Regions from separate parts of the Metabacillus sp. 84 genome, predicted to be linked through region 1. Evidence: riboswitches for the same ligand, from Rfam matches in the RefSeq annotation. Region 1 holds a riboswitch; each other region holds the start of a gene.
The links. Region 1 has a riboswitch for cyclic di-GMP ahead of ACQCV8_RS05330 (putative glycoside hydrolase). Riboswitches for the same ligand answer to the same signal wherever they lie in the genome.
Positions count from the first base shown of each region.

Region 1 (5,005 bases):
TTTAGAGTACCTTTCAAGCTGATGGAGAATCATGCAATGATGCGTGTATATGCACGTTCCTGAACTGAAAGAAAGATCCTGCTGATAGAAAATAGCAAAAAGAAAACCCTCGTTCACCGGGGTTTTCTTTGTGAAAGTTTTGTTCAGAATGACTCAGGCAGATTGGCAAACCGAATAGAAAAAAGGGGAGAGAACATGAGAACGGTTTACTGTACGCATGATATTTTTATGTCTATTGTCATGTTTTCTAAAAAACTTAATAGACTAAGACATTAGAAGTAGGTAAAATGAATGGTGTACATCAGTCCGTTTTGAGCAGGAACCAGGATGATTAAGCAGGGTGAAACTGGTGAGCCTATTTGGAAATTGTCTTCAATCTGGGCGTGTGCTACAAATAATGTAAGCAGTTATTGAGTTTATGATTAGAGTACTAGTTTTTGTCGAATTACCAGCGGTTAAAGTCTTTTACCGCTTTGTAATGCTTAAATCCTTGAGCTGCAGAAAATGCATCACTTTTTGAGTGCTGTTCAAATGAGACGGTCAGAACCTCCAGCCCAGTTTCCTGCTGCAGCTCTTTTAAATCAAGAATTTGATTCCTAGACCATTGGTCCTTGGAAACGACCCGGTGAGAAAAGTCCTCCCACATAATGGCGTCTACATAATCAGCGCTGGCAGCTTTCAATGTATCCATTCCCCAGTTCTGGATGATCCCCAATCTTGGGTAGGAAGATGTAACGCTTTTAAGGAGCTGCTGCAAACCGGTCCGCTGCTTTTTTAGCTCAGCGGGCTTACTGCTAAAATAATCATCTATATTTCCGACTGTATCCAAAAAGACACCGTCCATATTCTTGCTGTATACCTGTGCATGGATTTCTGACAGAAGCAGCTGCCTGAAATGGGAAGAACCCATATTCATCAAATAGGAATCCCATTGCTTGATATAGTGTTTTTGTCCATTGCTCCGGTAGTAATCCTGGGGGAGAAGTTTCCGGATAAATGCTGTATTCCAATTATCGGCTTCCATCGAGTTGATGTAGCCGTATACTTTCGTATCGCCCTTTTTAATCTCATCGATTTGGGTTTTGGTGTACAAGAGGGGTTCTATGATCACCAGATCATAAGCTTTCATTTTTCTGATAATTGCAGGGGTAGGAGCATCGTAGTAAATCTTATAGGATTTCACGCCGTCAAGAATCCCGTTGCTTCCGTGTGACATTGCAGAGGCTGCAGTGACTGGAGACGATAAAGAGACAGTAATGGATACGGCAAAAAAGATCAATACAAAAAATTTGATTACGTTATTCATTTGTAATCCCTCCGTTTTTTTAACGAGGGATGGCAGCTTCGCAGGCTGGCGATCGGTATCTCCCATAGGAAATCTGACGACCCATGCCTTTGCGTCCTTGCTTTTCAGCAAGTTTGCCCATCACCTTAGGCCTAATCATATCAGCCTGTTTTTGTAAGATCAACCTATTTTTTGCCGAAAGTAGTGATTCTTTTGATCTATAATCAGTCGAAAACAATACGAAAAGTAATAGAAGCATTTTCCCTGACAGGATTAAATGCAGCAGCCATTTTCTATTTTAGCGAAAATCTTCCTGCACTTGGCTTGTTTGTCTGGCCTGTTGCTATTGTACTGATTTCTCTCAGATACGGCATCTACCCCGGCTTTATTCCTTTTTCCGGTGCAGTGATCACCACGTTGTTTTACGAAGTTAACCAGGGCGGAGATTTGTATTTATTTTTTACAAACTTCGAAAGCATATTAACGCTTCTCCTGTATTTTTTCCTCCTCCTTTTTACAGGTCTGTCACGTAATTCCCAGCAGGAACGGTATTCGGATTTAACAACCCTTTATCAGGAGGCTTCAGAAGAAAAAAGGCAGTTGAAAGAGGCACTTGAAGATGCACTGGAAGTAAATCGGCTGTACAGGAAACGGTTTTTAGAATCCGAGGATGCATTTTCGGAAATGTATGATATGGTTACGGCTTTGAATTTCACAGATTCTGATACGATTTTTAATGAACTGGTCAGAATCGTGCAGCTGAGATTCAGAAGCAGCCAGCTTGTTTTGTATTATATTTCTTCTCAGGGACATTCCATCCGCTCAAAAATCAACACAAATAAGGTGGGAAGCCTAAAATCGAATTACAGGGGAGAAGACGTTCCTGGACTGATCAGCAAGGTGATGAATCACTCTCCCCGCGTTCTTTTCAAATCGGCTGATGAAGCCGATGATTCTCCAATGATTGCAGGCCCTGTGTTTGTAGTCGGAGAGATGAGGTATGTGATGGCACTGAATGGTGTAAAGCTTGAGTCATGTACAGCCCATCACATTCAATGGCTTGACTGGTGTTTGAAGTGGGCAGGAAACAGGCTTAGCTTTGCTTACAAATACGAACAGGAAAAAAATCATCTCGAACGTTATGAGGGAACGGGGATTTATAAGCTGGCCTCCTTTTTTAGAAAGTTCAATGCGGAGCTGGAAAGAGTTGAAAAAATCGGCCAGCCTTTCGTAATTTTTGAAATACACACGCCAGGTTTATCCATAGGGGAGATTGATCTTACAGTTAAAAATCAGCTAAGGGAACTTGATTCAGCGGGGTGGGATGAAGAGACGGATATTCTTTATGTTTTGCTTCCCGGTGTTGAACCGGCTTTTGAAGCGTCTGTAAAAGCAAGGCTTCAGAATGCACTTCGGAAGGAGGCGGCTCCAGTCAAATGATTTGGATGTTTTTTTTAGGTATTCTGCTGGGAGTTATTGCTGCCGTTTTATCTCGCCGCTATGCCAAAAATATGGAACGCAGCCAGCACGGCCTCCTTTTCCTTTGGGTGCTGCTTGCATGCGCTGTGCCCATAATAGGATTTATAGGAGGATGGGCTGTGGTGTACGTCTTCCGTAAAAGGCAGGATGGAACATTTATGGAAGACTACTCAACCTATATCCATAATAAGGTTTACAATTTTGAGAGCTTAAGAGAAATGCTCAAGCAGGACCGGCATTTATTATCTGCTGAAGGACAAACGTCAGAAAATTCTTGGATGATAAAAAGTCTTTTGCTGAATATGTCCAATGAGAAAAACACTCATCAGGAAAAAATCATAAAAAAAGGGCTTAGCCATCCTGATCAGGAGGCGGTTCATTATGCTGCTACGATAACCAATGTGCTGCAGGACCGGCTGTTAAACCAATTACAAAAATTAAAAATAGAGAAATCACCGGAACTTCCAAACAGCTATGAAGTGCTTCTTGAATCCTATCAGGAGTACCTATCAAGTGATTTGCTCTCGTCCGCATTGCGGGAAAAGACAGAGAAAGAGTATGAGATGTTTCTAAAGGAGGCCTCTGGACTTTTTCCGGAGCATGATTCCTTTACTGTGGCGCTGGCGGATTTCTTACTGGAAAGCAATCCGGAAGAATCGGATAAGCTATATGAAAGAATTTACGAAAAAGATCCCCGTTCATCCAAGCTGATGTGGGGGAAATTGCGGATTTCTTATCAAAAAGGAGAATGGAATCAAGTATTTCGACTGGCAACATTGCTTATGGAACATCCGGATTTGCGTTTTTTTTCTGAGCAGCAGCAGGAAACCATCCGTTTTTTGGGAGGGAAGGCTGAATGAATCGCAATGTTCCGGGCTTTGTCCAATTCACCTCTATTTTGGCTGTTTTATTGCTGGCAGGCGTTTTGTATATGAATACAGATCGATTTTATGCGAGTCTTCCGGCAGCGGAATCGGACGCCGCTTCTGAAAAGCTTACCTTTATGAATTCTGAATGGGATGGGAAGGCAAACGATCTGAACCGTATCAAGATTTATTTAGCTGAGCCTGAAAAAGGAAACCTTCTTAGTGAGAGGACGCATGCCAACATTTTAGCAGCCCTTCAATATGCGAAAATCCCGTTGGAAGTCATTTCTCCCCGTCAAATGGAGTCTCTTAAACCAAATCCATATACGATGATTATTTTAACGGGAGAAGATTCCTCACGCTGGAATTTAGAAGTCATAAAAAAGTTTGTCAGGGAAGGCGGGCGGTTATTCGCGGCTAACCGCTTTTCTGATCCGGCTTGGCATAATCTGCTTGGGATTGAGCAGGCACATGGCTACAATGATACAGTTAAAGGCGCAGTGTTCTCGGAGTCTTTTTTTAAAGGCTATCCAGATTTAGGTCCGGAAAGCGAATTTTTTTCAAACAGTATGCTGAAAGCAGAGCTTAGTCCGGATTCCATGACCTATATTACCGCAGAGAGCCTGCCCCTTCTGTGGACGCATGATGAAGGAACGGGCCGGGTTGCCGTCTGGAATGGCACAAGCCTGCAGGAAAAATCCGCAAGAGGCCTGCTTGTCCATTCCATCAGTCTTGCTTTTCCGGCTTTTTTATCCGGACAGATGGGAGGGAAGGTTATGTTCATCGATGACTTCCCTGCCCCCATTGCCGAAACAAGCTCAGAGCAATTTCAGAAAACGTATGGAATGTCCTACGAGCAGTTCTATCGGAACCGCTGGTGGCCGGATATGAAAGAAATCAGTAAGCTTTATCAAATCCCCTACACGGGCGCATTAATAGGCACCTACCAGGACAAACCTGATCTCTCAAGCCAGGAAATGCTGAGCATGAGTGAGAGGGACTTGCTTGGATACGGCAGGCAGCTGATCCAGGGAAATGGAGAGCTGGCCCTGCATGGCTACAACCATGAGTCTCTCCTTACAAAAAGCGATCCGGTATCTGCTGAGTTCGGATACCGCCCTTGGAGATCAGAGGAAGAGATGGTGAACTCCCTGCTGGAAGTAAAAGCGCTGAAGGAAGAACTTTTTGCAGCACAGCAGCTGAAAACCTATGTCCCTCCTTCTAACTTGCTGAACCGGTCCGGAATATCCGCTTTAAAGAAAGCTGTGCCTGAATTGGAAGTGATCGCCAGCCTTTATATAGGAGATCCTTCCAACGGAAGCCTGATTCAGGAGTTTGACTATGACTCAGTGTATAAAGAGCTTTACCATTTTCC
Region 1 covers NZ_JBNILN010000002.1:152,536-157,540, forward strand. Annotated here, with positions in the region: gene ACQCV8_RS05330 (putative glycoside hydrolase) at 446-1,306, opposite strand; cyclic di-GMP riboswitch class I at 1,343-1,434, opposite strand; gene ACQCV8_RS05335 (hypothetical protein) at 1,478-2,725, shown strand; gene ACQCV8_RS05340 (hypothetical protein) at 2,722-3,624, shown strand; gene ACQCV8_RS05345 (DUF2194 domain-containing protein) at 3,621-5,005, shown strand, end outside.

Region 2 (5,005 bases), on a different contig from region 1:
GGCGGAGGAAGCGAGACTCCTGGCGCAAGTGGTGAAGATCTTGAAGGGCAGTACAGTGCCTCCGACCCCCGGTACGGTGAAGCATCAGGGGACAGAGACAGACGTCTCTCTTCCCTTTCATACCAACGCTTCTGGCGATTGGGGGACGGAGTGAGTCTAGTAGACATAATCGGGGTCGGAGGCAGCGACCAGCGACCCTGCAGGTGCAATGTTCGAAGAGTCTGGAGGAAGCCAGGCTGCAAGCACGATATTTGAGCGGAGATCGGAGGCACAGAACAAAAACCGCAACAAGAAATCTTGAAAAGCCGTCTTTCGCACGCTAGGTACAAAAAAACCCCGGCAGCATTCACCCGGGGTCAAATTAGTTTTTCTTATAGGTCATGGTGCGTTTGTTGTATTCCAGATAGTAGCCGTTGCCTAAGATCAGTTTGTTTCCTTCTGTTTTGACGATTTCAAATTTTTCTCCTGCCTGGAGCTTGAAGATTGGAAGGTTTTCGCCGTATTGGAACATCATGGAGTTGCTATTCAGCTCTACTGTTCCGATGGAAAAAGTTACAGCGCCATTTTTCTGGATTTTGTAGCCTTCTCCAACGTCGTAGCTTTGATCATCGTAGCTGTAAACCTTCATATTTTCACCGGGCTTCAGCGTCCGGTATACGGAGCCGTCGGGTTTGAGAATGGCAGCCTCTCCCATTGCGTATACTCTTCCGACGTATGCGGATACCTTGTGGGGCTCGTTATAAATATAGTAGTCGTTCCCTATATGGTAATAGTTTTTATACGTTCCATATACACGGTACGAAGAGTCGGCCTTTAGCTGTTTGACCGGCACCATGGTGGAGCCTTTTTTCCGATAGAGAAGAATGGTGTGCTCGGAATAGACTCTTGCGACCGGAAAGGAAGAGTTGGTGGATGAGACATTCGGCAGGGTGAGCTCTCCCGGTGTTAGGATATGATCCTTTGTTAAATCCTCCGGCCGGATTTTCCATAGGTTGGACCGGCTGTTGTAATAGAGATTTCCTTGGCTGTCGTTGGCTAGCTGGAATACATCACTTGTCCGGTAGCTTGTGATTTCCAGGCTCTCGATATCCACCTTGAACAGCATTCCCTGGAATGTTCCGTACAGGTTTTTGCCCGATGGGTCGAGGAGCAGGCTTTCGGTTTTGTACATGCCTTTGATCTGGTTTGGTGTGATTGGATATAAGCTTGGTTTTTCCTTTTCAGGGTCGTAGACAAGCAGTTTATTGTCGACGATTCCCCACAGCCTTCCATCGGGTGTGATTGTTAAGGCTGAAATCTTTACGGCATAGCCGCCCGGAAGCTGAATGACTTTTTTTCTGTATTTGGGGCTGTTTGTGTCAACAGCATAAAGCTGTGCGCTTTTGTTGGACAGGTTTCCGCTGCCGTCATAGGCGCTGGTCGCAAAATACAGGATGTCTTTTTGTTCGCTGTAAACCATGGCGGACGCACTTTGATTGTAGGAGAGTTTTTCTTTATAAGAAATTTTTCGTTTGTTCACATCATAGACGAGGAACATTCCTGTTTTTTCTCCGCGTTTCGGAATGGTTCCGGCGTAAAGTCTTTCTTTTTCTTCGTCTCCTGCCAGCGCCTTTGGACGGTCCTGCCCGCTGTCTCCGAGATTGATGATTCTTTTAGGATTTTCTCCCGGTACCCAGTTTTTGGCGGTATCGTATTCATAGAGGATGGCGTTCGGATAGACTCCAAAATACATTTTCTTTCCAACGGACGCCATGTCCTCCACCTGGCCGACGCCTTTGTACATTTTTGTTTCTTTGGATTCAGGGTTGTACACTCCCAGCTTTCCGGAGATAAAGCCGGAGCTGTAGATGTTTCCGTTAACTCCCTGGCCGACGTTATAAATATCCACAGCCTGGGAAGGGAGATTGAGCATGGTGTCCTTGTATTTATCTTCTTTTAAATGATATTGATAAAACTTCCCTCCGTTTGCCGAGAGGCCGACAAGCTTAGGCTGACCGTCTATCGAAATGATATCCAGAGAAGCGGCTGTTGCCGGTAGATCTGAATTGACTTCCTTGCTTTTTCCGTCCTTTGGATTCAGCTCGTACAGCTTTTTCTTATAGCTGTAAAAAACTGTATCCCCGTCCCATGCTTGGGAGATCCCTCTGGAATCCGCAGGGATTTCATGCTCAACCTGATCATTTTTCGTGTTTATGACTAAAAGCATACTTTGGTTTTCCATCTTGGCATAGACTCTTCCGCGGGATAAATTCAGGTCGTACACGGATGCATCCTTTTGATACTTTTCCGGAAGGATGTTTGTCTTCTGGTTTGTGTCCAGATCCCATTTTATCAGGGCGGCAGGAGATCCTACCCCTACATAAAGAGTGTTTGTTTTTTCATCGTATTCGACACTTCTCGCGTACCGCCGGCCTTTCATTACCCCTCCGAGACTTTTAAAGCCTTCTTCTTCGCTGTAAGTAATAACAGATCCGCCATAGGAGGTTACCCCAAAAATCCGGTTGGACTTTTTATCGTACGTTAAATCCCAAATGGTGGTGTTGGAAGTGGTGGTTGCTTTTCCAAGATCCGTAATTTCTTTCGTTTCCGGATCGTAGCGGTACAGATGCTCATTCGGGGTGGATCCAACCCAGACACGGTGCTGGGGATCTATTTCAATGGACCAGGCCGCAGAAGCGCCCGGGAGTGTTTCAATATCCACGATTTTCTCTGTCTGAAGGTCAATCACTGCAAGCTTGGCAGGCTCACCCTGCAGCAGGGCGTAAAAACGAGGCTGGCCATATTGATCGAGTCCCGCCTTTCCGCGTATCACATTTACATACTTAACCTGAGGACCAAGGTTCTCAAAAGGTCCTCCTGTGGCCGATGCAGGAAAGGTCAGCAATGAAATGAGGAGCAAAAACGAAAAAAATAATCGAAGTAACTTCATGAAAATCCTCCATAACGATCAATATTGCATCATTGGATCTTTCAACTATGTTCTGCATTCAGCTGAAAAATTATGTCAAAATCGTGCAAGGTCCGGAGAAATATTCAGCTTGAAACAAGCAGCTGACCGTAAAAAAACACAAAAGCCCGTGAGATTCTACCTTCTGTTTTATCGCATGGTCCTGTTTCCTTAATGATATAACCCTTTGCTGTCTGTGTCACTGTTTACCCATAAAGAATAATTCAGCAAAGAAAAGTCGGCTTGCCGGAAAGAGCCCTCTGACTGGTCAAAAAGACTTTCCAGTATTTTCACATCTTCCTTCAGTCTTTTTATAGAGGTGTAGGCCTTTCGTTTTTGGCTGGAATGGAGGTGGAAGTGGATGTACTCCCTGATGATGGTTTCATCAATATGCTTTCCGCTGGTCAAATTTGTGTAGTTAATATAATACTGGCTGAACAATTCCAGCGCTTCCTCTGTCTTCGGGTTCCGTTTGATGTTTTTCTCTTTCATTAAACCCGTCAGTTCCCGCCTTAAAGTCTGATACCTTAATTGTTTGTTGTTTCGAATTCTCATGTTCGGTTCCCGATACAATGGCTGATCCTCCATCAAAGTTCATTTTGTTCTCGAATGTCTGGGATGATCTACATTGAGACGAAAGCCATCTTTTTCTGAAAGGCTTCGTTAAACACGGCAGGCGGATTCGCTCTTGCCAGGTTAGCGGCAGCGGGTGAAAACCAAATGTGTGTTTGAACATAGCCTTTCCGAATTGCAATTGGCAGCCTGACAATCCTGGCATGAATGCTTTAGACTCATGGCTTTGCGTCCTTATCTTTCAACAAGTTTGCCTTTTACGTCTGCTCCAGCTTCCCTGAACACGAGGACTATTATACTACAAATGATCCGGGAACCGTAAAAAAGGCTGGCAATTTAGCCAGCCTTTTCCTAAAATGCCATTATTGCTGTGAAGCGGCGTCCGTGATGCGTCCTTCTCCGCCTTCTTTAATCTCTGGATTCGTTTTTACGTACTCGCTGAATGTTTCCCAGTCTACGTAGCCAGGCTCGCTTACACGGCCTTCTCCGTATGCATTTTCAAATACAGTGTAGTTGTCTCCGCCTGCAGCTGTAAAGGTGTTGGTCGCTACTTTGTACATTTTTTCAGGGTCAAGAGCGGCATAAGCATCTCCGTCTCCTTTCACTTGAACGTCTGTGACACGTTCTCCGGCAGGTTTTGTGCTGTCATACGTGAACTTCATGCCGGCAACCTGAAGGAATGCACCGGATTGAGCTGGCGCCGTATCGACACTGTGCTCCAGAGCTTCTTTAATTTCTGAGCCCTTTAAGTCCATGATGGCCAAGGAGTTTCCGAAAGGCATAACGGTCAGGATTTCACCCATCGTAATGGTTCCCTGATCAATGGAAGCACGAATTCCGCCGCCATTTTGAAGAGCGATTACAGTATCAGGGTCGATTGTTTTCGCTTTCGCAAGCATACCGTCGGTGATCAGGTTTCCTAGGTTCGTTTCTTTTGTTCGGACATTATCACGTGCACCGTCAAGAGCAACAGGTGTCTCGGCTACCTCTTCGTTTTTCACTTCTTCGATTTGAGGCTTGTACTTATTAACAATTTCCATCGCTTCAGCATCATCTGCTTTCGCGCTTACATCAATCAATTGCCCTTCGTGTGAAATCACTTTTCCCATGTAGTCAAATTCCACATCAAGAGATCCAAGGAAGTCGCTGTACTGGTAAGCCTGAACGATTACAGTCGGTTCTTCTCCTGTTTTGTCAAAGACAGGTTCATCAAGACGTGTATGGGAGTGGCCGCCTACGATGACATCCAATCCTTCTACTTCCTTCGCAAGGGTTACATCGTTGTCGCCGCCGCCATCTTCATATCCAATGTGAGTAAGGGCAACAATTTTGTTGATTCCTTTTCCTTCAAGCTCTGCTACTGCTTTTTTCGCTTCTGCGATGTAGTCCTCGAATTTCACGCCTTCTCCCGGGCTGGAGATAGTCGCTGTCTCAGCAGTCGTCAAACCAATGATTCCCACTTCTTCGCCATTGACTTCTTTTACG
Region 2 covers NZ_JBNILN010000001.1:463,503-468,507, forward strand. Annotated here, with positions in the region: gene ACQCV8_RS02340 (hypothetical protein) at 362-2,929, opposite strand; gene ACQCV8_RS02345 (swarming motility protein SwrAA) at 3,119-3,520, opposite strand; cyclic di-GMP riboswitch class I at 3,701-3,785, opposite strand; gene ACQCV8_RS02350 (5'-nucleotidase C-terminal domain-containing protein) at 3,883-5,005, opposite strand, start outside.
Region 2: another riboswitch for cyclic di-GMP. It lies ahead of ACQCV8_RS02345 (swarming motility protein SwrAA); the one in region 1 lies ahead of ACQCV8_RS05330 (putative glycoside hydrolase).

Region 3 (5,005 bases), on a different contig from region 1:
GGGATGAGGCAGCCCCTCTCCCGTTCTGTTTTTGATTAGCGGACAGAGGAAGCACTTAACCTACATGGAAGGTGATACCGGTGGACAAAGAACACAAGAAAAAGAGGGGCGCTGTAAAAACGGCCGGATTCGTATGCGCCGCTTTTCTTGCAGCAGGCGTCTTTTCATCCCCTGTCCAGGCCTACTTCAGCAAGGACAGTCAGCAGACGATCGGAATTCAAATGGGATCATGGTGGGATGGCAGCAAGCTCCGCTATGAACAGACAGAGAATTTGGTATGCGAAACAAAGCAAGTGATTTTCTCCGTAAAAAATAGCGGGTTTGCCATGACTGGCGGCACTGATTACCGCATCTACCTGAATGACGAAGTGATCGAGGAAGGTTCGTTGGAGGAAATCGGAGAAGACAGGTCCGCGCAAATTATGGTTAGCACAGAGGAGCCAGGCACCTATTACGCAAAAATTGCCCAGCGCCCTGGCTATGAGGGAGAAGAAGATAAAACGGTTTGGACGAGCAGCGGGAAAATAACGGCAGCTGCATGCGGGAATCCGGAAATTGAGGATGAACAAGAAGCAAAGCCTGAGACGAAAGATGAAAAGAAAGCAATGCGAGTAAATCCAGAGGCGCAGGATGAAAAGAAAGCAAAGCGAGTAAATCCTGAGCCGCAGGATGACCAGCGGGCAAAGTCTGAAGATCCTGAGACACAGGAGAAACAAGAAGAAATGGCTCAAACATTGCAGCCAAAGGGCGAAAAGGGTACAACCGAAAGTCCGGAACATGAAGATAACAGAGATATACTTCTAGAAGAACAGGCAGAGGATGAAGAAGAGGCCATTCGATGAAGCTTGCCGGCCGGGCATTTTCCATGCTGCTGTTTCTAATCATTGCCGGACTTGCGATAGCCGTTTTTTCATCGAAAGCATCGGGAGGGGAGCCTGAAGTTTTTGGATATCAGCTGAAAACTGTTCTTTCAGGATCGATGGAACCGGGAATTCAAACAGGGTCTGTCATCGCGGTGAAAACGGGCGGTGATATGAATCGCTTTGAAGTGGGGAATGTCATCACATACTGGATGAATGAAAAGGATCTGGCAACCCATAGAATTACCGGAAAAACAATGAGCGGCGGTCAAGCTGTGTACCGAACCAAAGGGGATCACAATCAATCTGAGGACTCAGACCCGGTTCTGGCGCAAAATGTAGTGGCTGAATACACGGGGTCGACCATTCCTTATGCAGGATACATCAGCAGCTATGTACGGTCAAAAGAGGGGAGAGCCCTTCTTGCGATCATACCGGGGATTCTTTTGATTATTTATTCGATATCAACCATTTGGCAGGCAATCCTGAAAATTGAAGAACTTCACCAGCAAAAATCAGACAGTACATAAAATAAACGGCCTGGACAAGTGTCCTGACCGTTTATTTTTTTGGCTGATTAATCCGCCATTTATTAAATTCCAGAAATTCACGAAACTGATCTTTTGTAACTCCTGATTGCATAGCTTCTTTAACAAGTGATGCCCAGTCCTGATCAAGCTGGCTCGCATATGCATCGTCCGTATTTCCGTTCAACAGGGTGTTTACAGAAATACCAAGCACAGCTGAAACCTTCTCCAAAAATTGTACCGATGGATTGGATTGGAGATTACGTTCGATCGAACTCAGATAAGATTTTGCAACGCCTGCTCGGTCTGCTAGTTCAGATAGTGATAGGTTTTTTTCTTTGCGGTATTTGCGAATGCGTTCTCCGATCATAACATCACCTTCCCTTAGTCATTATAGCATATAACGAAGGGTTTTCTTCGGTAAATCGAACAAAATCGACAAAATTTTTTCGACAAACTGTCAGCTGTTTCTTTCATCCTGATTCGTTTGAAGGAAGGTGCGGATGTCTTCTTTGCTTAGTCCCATTTCCAATGCTGCTTTGATTAAATCCTTCCATTCCAAGTCCAAATCCATTTCTTCTTTGACCATAACATTTTCCATCCCTTTTCCTCCTAAAATACGTATGTATTTCAGGCAATCCGGCGATCATCATTGCCTCCGGCAACCTTAGACCCGTGATTTTGCGTCGCTGCCTTTCAGCAGGTTTGCCTTTGTCTGACTGGTGAAAGCTATCATTCCGTCTGAGCTAATACTTTGGTCCATGGCTGGGAAGGTAACCTTTGTACTATGATTATAAATAGCAGGATGGAAAAAAGTTGCCGAAAGCTGTCGAAATTGAAAAATAATTTAATATTCTTGTTTTTTCAGCCGATATTATTAAAAAATTGTTTTTTCGTTCAGGTAAAAAATACCCCCGTTATTGACAGAAATATGTATTCTTGGTTCATATAAGTCTTTCAACGCACCTTTCTCCAGCTCGTACACTTCCGGCTTTTCCTCCATGTCCTCATAAAAATGGTGCAGGAGCATTAAATCAGCATTCCAGCGCTGCTTCGCTTCTTCTGCCCATGTATGGTCATCCTCTGAAATTCTTTGCTCTATATGTGTCCTGATCCTTTGCATCCCGCTTTTAGGCAGGATCAGAGGGGAGAGGGTGAAGCTGAAATCGGGGATGGTCGGTGTCAGAACGAGCTCGTTCAGCCGGTCCTGAAAACCCTCCACCATGGTTCCGCTGATTAAGTGCAGCCCGATGGAATAGACAACGTCCTTTTTCATGTCACATTGATAAGAGACTGTAATATTTATCCCAAGCCACGGATGAAGAGGCTGCTGGCCTTGGATTGCAGCCGATTTTTCATACATACGAGCGAAAGAGCCGAGCTTTTGTGCAGAACGAAAAATCTGATGCAGCCTTGGAGAGCCGAAGTGAATAAATTCAGGTTTTTCACTTTCCGTTTCAGCGTCCCGGTCTGTGAGCAAATGAAGTTTCATCGGGTTGGGCTCTCCGCCGGTTTTCTCCAGGTAATGCCAGTAAAAAGGGCGGTTCATCAGCTCTTTATCCATGTCCGGTGTCAGCTGAATGGCCAGAGACCCGGCACCATTACCGGAGACGTCACAATAATTCGCTTTGAAAAATCTCTCTAGCAATCCATAAATTTGCTGCTGGTTCATGCAGTTCCCTCCTTTTTAAATACCGCCGGATGCTTTTTGTTCCTCTGTTTCCTGCTTGCCGAAATCAAGGATTGAGGTCAGGTTTTCCATTTTGATTTTCATCTCGCCTTCCGTTGATGAGTGAAAGAGGATATCCTGAAGGTGTTCTTCAAAATTTGTGATTTCCAATTTAGCCAGAATTTCATCCAGCTGTCCTATAACCTTTTCAAACAAATCAATCTTTTCATACAGCAGCTTTAGAATATGCTCTTCCACGGTGTTTTTGGTAGACAGGTTGTATATATGAACATCCCGTTCCTGGCCGAGCCGGTGAATACGGCCGATCCGCTGTTCAAGTCTCATCGGGTTCCATGGCAGGTCATAATTAATGATCTGGTTGCAAAACTGCAGATTGATTCCTTCGCCGCCTGCTTCCGTTGCAATCAAAACTTGAATATTTCCTCTGAACAGGTCCTTCATCCAATCTTTTTTCCCCCGCTTAAACCCCCCTCTGAATGGAACAGAGGAAATGCCATGCTGCTTTAAAAACCATTGAAGGTACAATTGAGTTGCTCTGTACTCTGTAAAGATAATAACCTTATCATTGATTTGCTGGATGAGCTCCAGAACTTTTTCAGCTTTGCTGTTTTTAGATACCGCATCCACCGCTTGAAGAAGATCGTGGATCATCGGGGCAGGTATAGGAGACCCTTCATCTTCGCGGCGCTCGAGCATTTTTTTCAGGGTCATATAAACGGCTTCCCGGCTGCTGCAGGCCTCGCGCTGAAGTGTCATGATCGAAAACGTGTTGACGGCTCCTGCCATAGCGGTTTTAACGGATGATAGCTGATCATACAGCTGCTGTTCTGTTTCTGAAAACTGTATGGAGATGGTTTCGACAATCCGCTTCGGCCAGTCAATCCCTGTATCACCGCGCCTGTTGCGCAGCATAACCTTGTTTATAAGCTCCTTAAGATGCTCATGATGCTCGACAGACCGGTTTTTAGCTGAAAAGACTTCCGTAAAATAGGCTTCATTTCCGAGATGACCGGGTTTTAAAAGAGAAACCAGGTTGAAAATTTCCTCAATCCGGTTTTGGATTGGGGTAGCTGTCAGCAAAAGACAATATTTCTTCTTTAAATTCAGGACGAAGTCATAGTTTTTGGTTTTGCTGTTTTTCAGTTTATGAGCTTCATCGATAATCACCAGGTCATACAGCTGGCTTAAAACGATCTCACGATGCGGGCTGCGCTTCGCTGTGTCGATGGAAGAGACGACAACATCACACTGCTCCCATACATAGCTCTTCTTTTGTTCGATGGCCGGAATGTAGAACTTCTGGTTCAATTCCCTGGCCCATTGTGACACGAGGGAGGCAGGGACAAGGATCAGTACTTTTTTGACGAGTCCCCTGATCATGTACTCTTTTAATATCAGACCGGCTTCAATGGTTTTGCCGAGGCCTACTTCATCTGCCAGAATGGCTTTGCCGTTCATCTTTTCGACGACTGTCTTGGCCACTTCCAGCTGGTGGGGCAGCGGCTGGAAGTCAGGAAGATGCTTCGGGGCCTGCAGTCCCTCGAAATCCGGGACGGCGGTATGCTGCTGGATTTCGGAGGATAGCTTAAAAAGCTCCCAGTTGGCCCACGGCCCGTCCGACTCCATCCGATCCATCATTTCCTCCTGCCAGCCGCTGTCGTAATGGATTGGCACATTGAAGGTTGAAAACCTTCTCATCATATTCTCACCAGCTTTCATTAATGTTCACTTTTTGTGACATTTTCATGGTTTATAGATAGTTTAATCACAAGAAACGGGTTATAACCGAATGATTTAATGTTTTATAACTGGAACATTCAGAAAAAATTAGATTGCTCTCCTTTTAAGATGATGGTAGGATGTTAAGTAGTTAGAAAGTTTACAAAATGCTTCATTTTCTGTTAATCCGTTGTCTGCTCCGATGTCCA
Region 3 covers NZ_JBNILN010000009.1:101,407-106,411, forward strand. Annotated here, with positions in the region: gene ACQCV8_RS15260 (hypothetical protein) at 81-842, shown strand; gene sipW (signal peptidase I SipW) at 839-1,390, shown strand; gene ACQCV8_RS15270 (helix-turn-helix domain-containing protein) at 1,422-1,757, opposite strand; gene ACQCV8_RS15275 (anti-repressor SinI family protein) at 1,848-1,988, opposite strand; cyclic di-GMP riboswitch class I at 2,018-2,107, opposite strand; gene ACQCV8_RS15280 (YqhG family protein) at 2,265-3,059, opposite strand; gene ACQCV8_RS15285 (DEAD/DEAH box helicase) at 3,075-4,775, opposite strand.
Region 3: another riboswitch for cyclic di-GMP. It lies ahead of ACQCV8_RS15275 (anti-repressor SinI family protein); the one in region 1 lies ahead of ACQCV8_RS05330 (putative glycoside hydrolase).